DNA from 3 places in the Cytobacillus sp. FSL H8-0458 genome. Region 3 is predicted to be linked to each of the others. Evidence: predicted binding sites of a transcription regulator. Region 3 holds the regulator's gene; each other region holds the start of a gene.
The links. Region 3 encodes Rex, which represses fermentation and respiration genes when NADH is low (regulators of the CRP and FNR family bind a similar motif). Its sites were predicted from a motif close to TTGTGAAATATTTCACAA; they were not measured.
Positions count from the first base shown of each region.

Region 1: pflB (formate C-acetyltransferase) is a predicted target of Rex. The motif match lies at 2,519-2,536, and genes of this name have one in related genera.
Region 2: NYE23_RS18495 (cytochrome c oxidase subunit 2A) is a predicted target of Rex. The motif match lies at 2,150-2,167, and genes of this name have one in related genera.

Region 1 covers NZ_JBBOBR010000001.1:1,897,107-1,901,155, forward strand. The annotation lists gene pflA (pyruvate formate-lyase-activating protein) at 1-118, opposite strand, end outside; gene pflB (formate C-acetyltransferase) at 219-2,444, opposite strand; gene safA (SafA/ExsA family spore coat assembly protein) at 2,738-3,364, shown strand; gene NYE23_RS09235 (hypothetical protein) at 3,475-3,927, opposite strand.
Region 2 covers NZ_JBBOBR010000001.1:3,702,662-3,706,710, forward strand. The annotation lists gene NYE23_RS18485 (cbb3-type cytochrome c oxidase subunit I) at 1-1,460, opposite strand, end outside; gene NYE23_RS18490 (cytochrome c oxidase subunit II) at 1,475-1,939, opposite strand; gene NYE23_RS18495 (cytochrome c oxidase subunit 2A) at 1,952-2,092, opposite strand; tRNA gene NYE23_RS18500 (tRNA-Ile) at 2,434-2,510, opposite strand; tRNA gene NYE23_RS18505 (tRNA-Gly) at 2,520-2,593, opposite strand; tRNA gene NYE23_RS18510 (tRNA-Cys) at 2,628-2,701, opposite strand; tRNA gene NYE23_RS18515 (tRNA-Gln) at 2,709-2,783, opposite strand; tRNA gene NYE23_RS18520 (tRNA-His) at 2,808-2,883, opposite strand; tRNA gene NYE23_RS18525 (tRNA-Trp) at 2,895-2,968, opposite strand; tRNA gene NYE23_RS18530 (tRNA-Tyr) at 2,976-3,059, opposite strand; tRNA gene NYE23_RS18535 (tRNA-Phe) at 3,082-3,157, opposite strand; tRNA gene NYE23_RS18540 (tRNA-Asp) at 3,329-3,405, opposite strand; tRNA gene NYE23_RS18545 (tRNA-Met) at 3,409-3,482, opposite strand; tRNA gene NYE23_RS18550 (tRNA-Ser) at 3,667-3,759, opposite strand; tRNA gene NYE23_RS18555 (tRNA-Met) at 3,783-3,859, opposite strand; tRNA gene NYE23_RS18560 (tRNA-Ala) at 3,878-3,953, opposite strand; tRNA gene NYE23_RS18565 (tRNA-Pro) at 3,972-4,048, opposite strand.
Region 3 covers NZ_JBBOBR010000001.1:3,925,917-3,929,965, forward strand. The annotation lists gene groES (co-chaperone GroES) at 50-334, opposite strand; gene NYE23_RS19655 (CPBP family intramembrane glutamic endopeptidase) at 650-1,378, shown strand; gene NYE23_RS19660 (YdiK family protein) at 1,417-1,608, shown strand; gene NYE23_RS19665 (redox-sensing transcriptional repressor Rex) at 1,632-2,276, opposite strand; gene moaC (cyclic pyranopterin monophosphate synthase MoaC) at 2,304-2,786, opposite strand; gene NYE23_RS19675 (ABC transporter ATP-binding protein) at 2,978-4,049, shown strand, end outside.

The DNA of each region.
Region 1 (4,049 bases), 2.0 Mb from region 3:
TATCAGCATTATGGCAAAATTGACAGCGAAGGAGGCACCCCTGTGTAAAAATAACATACCGGATGCCAGGTCCGTCTACTGTACCGAATGTTTCGATTGAATGAATGTTGCCGTGCATAATCATCTTCCTTTCCATAAGCACCGGGTCAGCCGCAGCTGCACCTTGCTCAAGCTTTTTAAAGAGGGGGGCCGATTAATAAGGCCCGCCATCCGATTGGTTACATGGATTCATGGAATGTTCTATTGATAACATCAAGCTGCTGCTCTTTAGTCAGCTTAATGAAGTTCACTGCATAGCCTGAAACCCTGATCGTCAGCTGCGGATATTCCTCCGGATGTTCCATGGCATCCAGAAGTGTTTCTTTATTAAATACATTGACATTTAGATGATGCCCGGATTTTATGGCATATCCATCGAGTATGGACACCAGATTACGCACACGGCTTTCATCATCCTTTCCGAGTGCTTTAGGGACAATGGAGAAGGTGTTGCTGATGCCATCAAGCGCCTGTTTGTATGGCAATTTTGCAACAGAAGACAGGGAAGCAAGCGTTCCTTTCGTATCTCTTCCGTGCATTGGATTTGCACCTGGGGCAAAGGGCTCACCGGCACGCCGTCCATCAGGCGTATTGCCAGTTTTCTTGCCATATACCACATTGGATGTAATGGTTAATATAGACATTGTATGCATAGAGTTTCTGTAAGTCTGATGCTTGCGCAGCTTTTTCATAAACCGTTCAACCAGGTCTATGGCGATGCTGTCGACCCGGTCATCATTATTGCCGTATTTCGGAAAATCTCCTTCTGTAATAAAATCGACCACGATCCCACTCTCATCTCGGATTGCCTTAACGGTTGCGTATTTAATGGCACTAAGCGAGTCGGCCGCTACACTCAGACCCGCAATGCCAGTGGCCATCGTTCTGAGAATTTCCGAGTCATGCAAAGCCATTTCGATTCGTTCGTAGCTATACTTATCATGCATGTAATGAATGATATTCAATGTATTAATATAGAGATCTGCCAGCCATTCCATCATTAAATCAAACTTCTCCATCACTTCTTCATATTGAAGGATGTCTGAAGTAATCGGGGCATAGGCCGGGCCTACCTGAATGCTAATTTTTTCGTCCTTTCCGCCATTTATGCTATATAAGAGGGCCTTTGCCAGGTTGGCTCGTGCTCCGAAAAATTGCATTTGTTTTCCGATTTCCATGGCAGAAACACAGCAGGCAATTCCATAATCATCGCCATACTCAGGAAGCATGATATCGTCGTTTTCGTATTGGATTGAACTTGTTTCGATCGACATCTTTGCACAATATTTTTTGAAGTTCTCGGGAAGCTTGGCAGACCATAATACCGTTAAGTTCGGTTCAGGAGCAGGCCCGAGATTTCTAAGGGTATGAAGGAAGCGGAAAGAATTTTTTGTGACAAGAGGACGGCCATCAAGCGCCATCCCGCCAATGGACTCTGTCACCCATGTAGGGTCGCCGCTGAATAATTCATTATAGTCAGGCGTTCTTGCGAATTTTACGAGACGCAGCTTCATGACAAAGTGATCAACCAGCTCCTGTGCCTCCGTCTCGGTAAGTATGCCGTTCCTTATGTCTCTTTCTATGAAAATATCAAGAAAAGTGGAAACACGGCCAAGACTCATTGCCGCACCATTTTGTTCCTTGATGGCAGCAAGATAGGCAAAGTACAGCCACTGGAAAGCTTCAAGAGCATTTCCTGCAGGCTTTGATATATCAAAACCGTAGCTGGCTGCCAGCTGCTTCAGTTCCTTCAGAGCCCGGATCTGTTCTGAAATTTCTTCCCTTAATCGAATATTTTCTTCCGTCATTACACGTGAGGTCGATTTCAAATCAGCTTTTTTCGCTTCAATCAAGCGGTCAGCCCCATAAAGGGCGACCCTGCGGTAATCACCGATAATCCTGCCCCGGCCATATGCATCCGGCAGGCCGGTAATTATGCCGGCTTTGCGGGCAAGCTTCATTTCATCAGTATATGCATCAAACACGCCCTGGTTATGTGTTTTGCGATAGTCTGTAAATATCTTTTCCATGTCTTTGCTGGCTTCATAGCCGTATGCTTCACAAGCAGCCACAGCCATGCGGACTCCGCCAAATGGCTGAAGAGAGCGCTTAAACGGCCGGTCAGTCTGGACACCCACAATTTTTTCTTTATCCTGGTCCAGGTAACCAGGTCCATGTGAGGTAATAGTGGAGACGATTTCTGTATCCATATCGAGCACTCCGCCTTGTTCACGCTCCATTTTGGTGAGAGTCATTACTTTTTCCCATAATAGCGATGTAGCTTCTGTTGGGCCTTCCAAAAATGATTCATTCCCGGAAAAAGGTGTAAAATTCTTTAATATAAAATCTCTAACATCAATTTCACGTGTCCAAATGCCTTCTTTAAAGCCGTTCCATCTTTCCATGCCAGTTCACCTCAAAGAGATTATTTATATAACAGTTATTACAACTTTACTATACACTCAATATAACAGATTGAATGTGAAAAAAATCACAAAGATTTTGAACGTATTGTGAAATATAATTATTTATACATCTTCAAGCAAAACGTGTATTACAAAACCACCCGGAATCTTAGAACTGTTATATACAGAGGGAACACTGGATAAAAAACAGATAGCAATCACTTTGAAATTCTTACATTCTGCTCCAACAATTACCTGTTTATTAGAATAGGAGATTTTGATTAAATATAAATATGAAAACACTATCAAAACTTTCATTCATTTTAATGTTGTCTGTCGCACTTGTCTTTGGATTCAATTTTGATGCAAAAGCATCAACAGTACATACCGTTCAGCCAGGGGATACTATGTGGAAAATTGCCATGAAGTATCAGGTGGGAGTTCCTGAAATCATCAATTCCAATCAGCAGATCTCAAATCCCAACTTCATTTATCCCGGACAAAAGGTGAATATCCCTACTCTTTCAAAAACCACAACAGGCGTTGAAGAACAGGTAGTTCAGCTTGTTAACCAGGAAAGAGCAAAGTACGGATTAAAGCCGTTGAAATCAAATTGGGAGCTTGCGAGAGTAGCAAGGTATAAATCTCAGGATATGATTAATAAGAGATATTTCGATCATAACTCACCTACTTACGGAAGCCCGTTTGATATGATGAAGAGCTTCGGAATTACCTACAGAACTGCCGGGGAAAACATTGCTGCCGGGCAAAGAACTCCTCAGGAAGTAGTAACTGCGTGGATGAACAGTGAGGGTCACCGCAAAAACATCCTATCTGCGAACTTCACAGAAATCGGAGTAGGGTACGCACAGGGCGGAACTTACGGCCACTATTGGACACAAATGTTTATTGGGAGATAAGAAGAAAAGCGGAAGCGCCTTGCCCACCCCCGACACCTCGAGGGGGTAGGCTGCTTGCGCTAGACAGTTAAGAAAAGCACCGGAAGAATCCGGTGCTTTTGTTTTGCCCATTAATCTACTACAATATAAGCAATCATAGGTCCGCTATTATCCTTATCCGGATGAGTAAGACAAACCAGGCGGTATACGCCTTCTTTATCAAATCGAAGAGGGACCACTGTTTCTTCGGCTTTCTTTACAACGCCCTTAATATCGGTTCCTTCGATAATAAAAGGGTGCTCCATTCCGTTGACTCCCCAAATTTTCAGGTTAACCTTTTCATCTTTTTCGAGAAAAATGGTTCCCGGATCCCAGCGATACGCTTCGATTTCCTTGCCATCAGGCAGCTTAGATTTAAATTCTCCTGTAACCATATGGATTTCCCGGACTTTTTCACCTTCAGTCTGGTTGAACACCGCCAAACTGTCAGACTTTGAAAAAAACCAAACTGATGCAGAAACAATGACTGAAAATATGATGACAAATGCAATGATGCTGCGTTTCTTTAATACAAGAAAAGGCATGGTCATACTCCTTCCAAAATTAGTTGTCCATATATAGATATGCTGCAGAGGCACCATAACTTGTCTACTATTTGCGGGATTTTTCCGATTTTTCTTTACAGCTGCTGAAAAACTATTTCATA
Region 2 (4,049 bases), 220 kb from region 3:
CCAATCATCAGAAGCGTGCCGCCGATTGCCAGGAAGAACAGATAAGGATCCCAGCTTAAAGCAGTTGCATTATCAAAATATGTTGAATAGGAAGTTCTTCTCGGAGATCCAAGCAGCCCTACCCAGTGCATCGCACCAGACATGATGATCATACCGAGCGTCCATATGATCGTTTGAATAACCCCAAGTTTATTGATCTGCGGTGTCAGAACTCTTTTAGATACATAAGGAATGAGCCAATAACTAAGGCCAAAGAACGTCATAACTACTGACATGCCAAGTGTTAAGTGGAAATGGCCAACGACCCACATCGTGTTATGGACTACCTGATTTAATTGGTTTGTAGTTTGAGCAATGCCGCCTGCCCCTGCAGGGATAAAAGCAGCCATTGCGATAAATGGTGCAAGGAATCTGACGTCTCCCCAAGGAAGCTTCTTATACCAGCCAACAATGCCTTTTCCGCCTTTCCTTCTCGCTGTGCGTTCAAAGACTGCAAACATTGCATAAGCAGTCATTAATGAAGGGAAGCCAATGGCCAAACTCATAAACACGTGCATGTATTTCACAGGTTCAGAAATACCCGGGTCAATAATTTGATGGTGGAATCCCCCGGTAATATTCATAATTACTAGTGCAATAACCACAATCCTTGTTAAGAGGTCATTCCATCTTCGGCCGCCAATAACTTTCGGCACAATGACATACCAGGCAGATACAGCTGTTAAATACCAGATGTTAACCAGTGTATGTCCGAACGCCCAGAACAGCGTGCGTGCAACCATAACATTTATCGTCTCCACCCATCCAAAAGCCCAAGGAATTATAGTGAAAACCTCAATGGCTACAGGTATGCTTCCGAAGAATAAGAGAACAAATACGCCTGTTGCAAAGAAAGATAAAATCGGGATATGCTGGCCAGGATTTCTCTTTCTCCAGCTTGCCACATTGATAAAAGCACCAAAGGCGCACATCCATACACCCAATACGATAAATACTAAGCCGATATAGAAAATGGGTGAAGCGGCCATTGGCGGATAGAAAGTATACATAACAGATGCTTCATTCATTAAAATCGGGATCACCGCTAGGACAAATCCGAAAATCTTCATCCAGAAACCAATCCATGCCATCTTTCTGACCTTAGGAAGCAGGCCGCCCAGTGTGTGGGATAACCCAGCATAGAAGTATCCAATTGTGAAGAACGCCGACAGTACGACTACCAGCAGAAGACCATGAGCTGTGAGAACCTGATAATAATTCAGCCATGCCGGCAATTCGAGCATTCCAGCCCGGTTCAGGCCTTGCAGCAGTCCAAGTATTCCGCCCAGAAGGATGGCTAAGAAAGCAACAGATAAATATGATTTCGTTAATTTTGCATCCTCGAGGCTAATCCCCATAACTTTATTTGCTTTATCCTTAAAAACTTGTGTTTTTCCTGATTGCTTAATAACTGTTTCCACTGTCTATCCCCCCTTTATTTCACTGTAATGGTTGTGCTCATCATTTGATGACCCGCACCGCAGTACTCATTGCAAAGAACTAAATATTCACCTGGCTTATCGAACTTCTGGGTGATTTTTTGTACATAACCAGGCACAACCATAGCATTTAAGTTAGTTTCCGCAACCTGGAACCCGTGAACGACATCTTTTGACGTCAATGTAAAATGAACTGTTGATCCTGCAGGCACTTCTATCTCACTAGGAGTAAAACTGAACACTTGAAGAGTCATAACTACTTCATACTCATTCTCGCCAATTTTCTTAATTCCTGGCTTATCAAACGGTGCTGTTTCATCCACTTTCTGAGGATCAATTCGCTCTCCATAGCTTGGCGGCCCCATTTCAAAGGCGAATGCTTGGTAGCCCGCGATTAACATGAATCCAATAATCATTCCAAAGCTTAAAATAAGCCATACCTTTTCAGAACGATGCATCATTGTTTATCCCCCCTATATTCTGGCCATGTACAGGCCGTACAAGATTAAATAAGTAACAAAGATCCCAAGCCCTACAACTGTAACTGAAAAGAACGTACCCTTTAGAGAGTTATGTTCTTTTGAACTGCTCTGGTCCACTTTTCGTGTTTCCACCTTCCATCAGCTCCTTTACTTTGTTACCTATATCATAGTTGAGAAGGGTTTTCATAAAAGTGAAATGAATCACACTTTCTTCATATTTCCTCAAAGGCAAAAGGGTTGCAATTTTAGCTAAAACACTGTAATATCAAGGGTTTCTTCCACCTAATGGTGCTCTTGCAAGAATAACGGTTCACAAAGTATTCACAAAGTATCAACTTAGCTCCCCGCTTCCATATTCGGTATCTGCATTTACAGTAAAATAGCCTGTTCCTCTTGGAGACAGCCGTTAAAAAAGTTTCTAAATACAAAAAAACTAATCCCTATTGGAATTAGTTTGATAATGGTATGTATAATGGTGGGCCTAAATGGACTCGAACCATCGACCTCACGCTTATCAGGCGTGCGCTCTAACCAGCTGAGCTATAGGCCCATATGTTGTTGGAGCGGGTGAAGGGAATCGAACCCTCATCATCAGCTTGGAAGGCTGAGGTTTTACCACTAAACTACACCCGCATTTAAATTAATTTATAACATACTGTCTTTTGTTTGGAGGCAACACCCGGATTTGAACCGGGGATGGAGGTTTTGCAGACCTCTGCCTTACCACTTGGCTATGCTGCCTTAAAAATGGCTGGGCTAGCAGGATTCGAACCTGCGAGTGACGGAGTCAAAGTCCGGTGCCTTACCGCTTGGCTATAGCCCAATAATTAATGCAGAAAAAGAATAATGGGGCGATTGATGGGAATCGAACCCACGAGTGTCGGAGCCACAATCCGATGCGTTAACCACTTCGCCACAACCGCCACTATCCTACTGGCAGGGGTAGTAGGAATCGAACCCACATCAAAGGTTTTGGAGACCTTCGTTTTACCATTAAACTATACCCCTATATAAATGGTGGAGGGGGGCAGATTCGAACTGCCGAACCCGAAGGAGCGGATTTACAGTCCGCCGCGTTTAGCCACTTCGCTACCCCTCCAAGTCTGTAAAGACTAAGAAAATGGTGGCTCAGGACGGAATCGAACCGCCGACACAAGGATTTTCAGTCCTTTGCTCTACCGACTGAGCTACTGAGCCATATAAATTTATTAATCCTAAAGTTTGATACATGTGCTTCAAAGTCCTGCGTTCTTTGTCGCAGATTTTAAAAGCATACTATTCGATGATGTAAAAGCTTCGCAGCTGCATTCTTTTAAAATCCTCTACCGACTGAGCTACTGAGCCATATATTATTAAGATTATAAATAATGGCGGTCCGGACGGGACTCGAACCCGCGACCTCCTGCGTGACAGGCAGGCATTCTAACCAACTGAACTACCGGACCAGATTGCGGGGGCAGGATTTGAACCTGCGACCTTCGGGTTATGAGCCCGACGAGCTACCGGACTGCTCCACCCCGCGATAATATTATTTATGTGATTTTTCTATGCTCACATCAAGCATTACATCGCAGTTTAATCAATGAAGTACCGCCCCGATTTCAGAAAGATTATTCAAGCAGCAGCTCAATCGGTGCGCTGAAGTAATTCCCTCGCAGATTATTCGGTCGTGCTCCACCCCGCGATAATATTATTAAAATAAGATATGGAGGAGGAAAGGGGATTCGAACCCCTGCGCGGTTTGACCCGCCTGTCGGTTTTCAAGACCGATCCCTTCAGCCGGACTTGGGTATTCCTCCGATGTTGTAAAAAATAATCATATTGGTAGCGGCGGAGGGGATCGAACCCCCGACCTCACGGGTATGAACCGTACGCTCTAGCCAGCTGAGCTACACCGCCGAAATGATTATATATTCATGGTGGAGCCTAGCGGGATCGAACCGCTGACCTCCTGCGTGCAAAGCAGGCGCTCTCCCAGCTGAGCTAAGGCCCCAAGTAAAAGAAGTGTCGCTGGTCGGGAAGACAGGATTCGAACCTGCGACCCCTTGGTCCCAAACCAAGTGCTCTACCAAGCTGAGCTACTCCCCGT
Region 3 (4,049 bases):
CCTCAAAAATTTTAGCTTTATCTTTTAATAATCTTCGTCTGATCGGCGATTAGCCAATTACAGCAAGAATGTCATTTTCGCGTAAAATTAAATATTCTTTGCCTTCGTACTTCACTTCAGTACCAGCATATTTTGAGAAGATGATACGGTCGCCGTCAGCAACTTCAAGGGCAACACGCTCACCATTTTCAAGAACGCGGCCAGTTCCCACAGCTACAACTTTGCCTTCTTGAGGCTTCTCTTTAGCAGTGTCCGGCAGTACGATGCCGCTTGCAGTTTTTTCTTCAGTTTCAACAAGCTCGATAATGATTCGATCACCTAGTGGCTTTAACAAGTGAAACAACCTCCTCAAATAATATGTAAATATTTTTATTTATTAGCACTCTCTCTGTATGAGTGCTAACACAATTATTATATTAATGAATCTCTTTTCTATTTGCAAGGGTGAAGCTTAAATTTTTTATAAAAAAATTCATTCGCGCTTACCCGCTATTTTTCGACACGGACAACCCCTTAAGTATGCTGCACAAACACTCATTTTTACCATATTAAGCCTCTCCTTGGTGCTGATATTTGAAACCCGCTCCTTATAAAGAGTACAATGGCTGTAGGACTTGTTTCCAACACTCAGATTAAGGGGTAAAACATTTTGAAGAAGGAATACTGGATTATATTAATCGCCTATATTGCCATGCAGCTTTCAAGCTTGTTTGGCGTTCCGCTCGTTTTATTAGCTGCCGATGCCCTGGGACAGAATCCGGAGAATATGCAGATTCTTGCCGTTGCCTACTGGCTCGTGATCAGTTTCACGATTACGTTGATCATTACACTTCTATTACTAAGGAAAGAAATGAAACGGGGACTGGATAGGGATGCCTCTTCTGCTGCAGGCTCAGTGGGCTGGGCGATTGGAGGCATATTTTTGGCCCTGATTGCTCAAGCTACTGCTGCAAGCATTGAAAACCTGATTGGCATTGAAATGGGATCTGAAAATACGCAGCAGATTATCCGGATTATTGAAGCATCGCCAATCGTCATTTTAATCAGTTCGGTTATCGGGCCCATCCTTGAGGAGATCGTCTTTAGAAAAATTATTTTTGGCTCACTTCACAAGCGCTTCAACTTCTTCCTGTCGGCCCTGATCAGCTCGGTCATTTTTGCACTTGCCCATTTTGAGCCTGAACATGTATTGCTATACTCGGCAATGGGATTCACCTTTGCCTTCTTATATGTCAAGACAAAGCGGATTATCGTGCCGATCTTTGCCCATGTGGCGATGAACACCTTTGTTGCGGTTGTCCAGCTGAATCAGGACAATATACAAAAGTGGTTAAAGGAAATGGAAAACATGCAGAGCTTTATCAGCTTTTTTTGTTAGAGAAATGCTGTGGAGATAAAATTTACTGGGGGATTTTCATGAGAAGCACACCTTTGTTTTCAGGCTTTATTTACATCCTTCTCGGATGCCTTTTCACCTTTATAGCCATCCAGAATACCCAGCGGGAAGAAACCTGGGGATTCTTTACTTATTTTCTGGTCCTAATTGCCACCTTTGATTTTGGCACCGGTCTCCGATTGGTTGGCCAGCATTTTAAAATGAAAAAATGAGCCCGCAAAAGGCTCATTTTTTTTTACAATTCTTCAGGATAATTTTTCAGAAAATAAACCAATGACTGCAATTCCACTGCCAGATCGATATGGTGAATCCGAATCGAGGACGGTACAGTGAGCCTCGCAGGTGTAAAATTAAGGATTCCTTTAATTTTCGCATTCACCATCCGATCGGTAATAGCCTGGGCAGGCGGTGCAGGCACCGTTAAAATCGCCACCTGAATATTATTTTTGACAATAACTTCTTCAAGGTCATCCATATGATGGACCGGCACATCACCGATTTTCGTGCCAACCTTGCTCTCATCCACATCAAATGCCACTTCTATTTTCGTATTATTATTTTTAAGAAAATTATAGTTAAGAAAGGCCGTTCCTAAATTTCCTACCCCGACCAAAGCGACTTTGGTAAGCTCGTCCTGGTCAAGAGTCTTCCGAAAGAAGCCCAGCAGGTAATTCACATTATATCCATACCCTTTTTTACCTAACGCACCGAAGTACGAAAAGTCACGGCGAATCGTTGCAGAATCCACTTTTACCGCCTCACTCAATTCTGCTGATGAGACTCTTTGTTTGCCGGAGGAATGAAGGTTTTTTAGGAAGCGGTAATATAAAGGCAGCCGTTTAGCTGTTGCCTGCGGTATCTTAATTGGTTCATTGGCCATTCGTCCATCCCCATTTCTTATGATGAATTAATTTCGTTTAAAATCTCCGTTTTTTCCGCCTGTTTTCTCTATTAAAAAGGTTGGCCCAATTACCATTCCTTTATCTACAGCCTTGCACATATCATAAACGGTCAGCGCACAGACAGAAGCAGCTGTTAACGCTTCCATTTCCACACCCGTGTTTCCTTTTGTTTTAACAGAAGCTGTAATGATAAGGGCGTACTCTTCCTCTTCTGCTTTCCATGAAAATGAAATGTCGACACCCTTTAGCGGCAGCGGATGGCACATCGGAATAATGTCCCATGTTTTCTTGCTCGCCATAATGCCTGCCGTTTGTGCAACAGCGAGTACATCCCCTTTTTTCATGGAATTTGATGTGATCTTCTCGTATATCTCCTGATTCACCGTAATACTTGACTGAGCGATGGCCGTTCTTGCCGTCTCAGGCTTATCGCTGACATCCACCATTTTCGCCCTGCCCTCTTGATTAAAATGAGTAAAATCCGCCATTTAAAAACACCTCTCTTCAAAATCATACACTATTTTTCCGTTACTTTGTATGTGCTTTGTAAGGTTCTTCACATATTTATTTACCTTTTGTTATGATTTAATGCCCTTCAGCCGTGCTTATAGTCCTGTCTCCTTTATTGCCGAACATATATGAATGAGTTACACTTACTCTATACCCGAGGTGAAAGAACATGATACTATTACAAGTCAATCAGCTTGCAAAAAGTTTTGGCGCTGATCCCATTTTAACGAATATAAAGCTAGAAGTACAAACCAGGGACCGGATTGCCCTTGTAGGGCGCAATGGTGCAGGAAAATCCACCCTATTAAAAATAATTGCCGGACACATGACCTATGATTCCGGTGAGATTATAAAGCCAAAGGAAGTAACAATCGGCTATCTCGCACAAAATACCGGACTGGAATCTGAGTTATCCATTTGGGAGGAAATGCTGACTGTTTTCAGTCATCTGCAGAAGCAGGAAAAACAGCTCCGCAGCCTTGAAGAACAAATGGCAGATCCTGATGTCCTTAATAATTCAGATGCCTATGAACGCATTTTAAAGGATTACGACAAACTTCAGGTTGATTTCAAAGAAAATGGCGGCTATCAATATGAAGCAGATATCCGTTCCATTCTCCACGGACTCAACTTCAGCTCATTGGGCTATAATACTAAAATTTCATCATTGAGCGGCGGACAGCGAACAAGGTTGGCCCTTGGTAAACTTCTGCTGACAAAGCCTGACATTTTAATCCTGGATGAGCCTACCAACCACCTTGATATTGAAACATTATCGTGGCTCGAACAATACCTGCAGGGTTACAGCGGTGCCATTCTAATCGTATCACATGACCGGTACTTTCTTGATAAGGTCGTTTCCCAGGTTTACGAGATTTCCCGCCACCAAATAAGAAAGTACCCAGGAAACTACAGTTCCTATTTGGATCAAAAAGCGGCTAATTATGAAAAAGAAATGAAGCAATTCGAGAAACAGCAGGAAGAAATCGCTAAGCTGCAGGACTTTATCCAGCGAAACCTCGCCCGGGCCTCCACAACCAAAAGGGCACAAAGCCGCAGAAAGCAGCTTGCCAGAATGGACGTGATGGACAGGCCTCTTGGAGACGAGAAATCAGCTTCCTTTGGGTTTGGCATCGAACGGCAGTCGGGCAATGAGGTTTTAAATATACATTCTTTAGCTATAGGCTACGAAGAGAAAGTCAGCGAGAATATTTCAATGCGGCTGGCAAGAGGCGACAGCA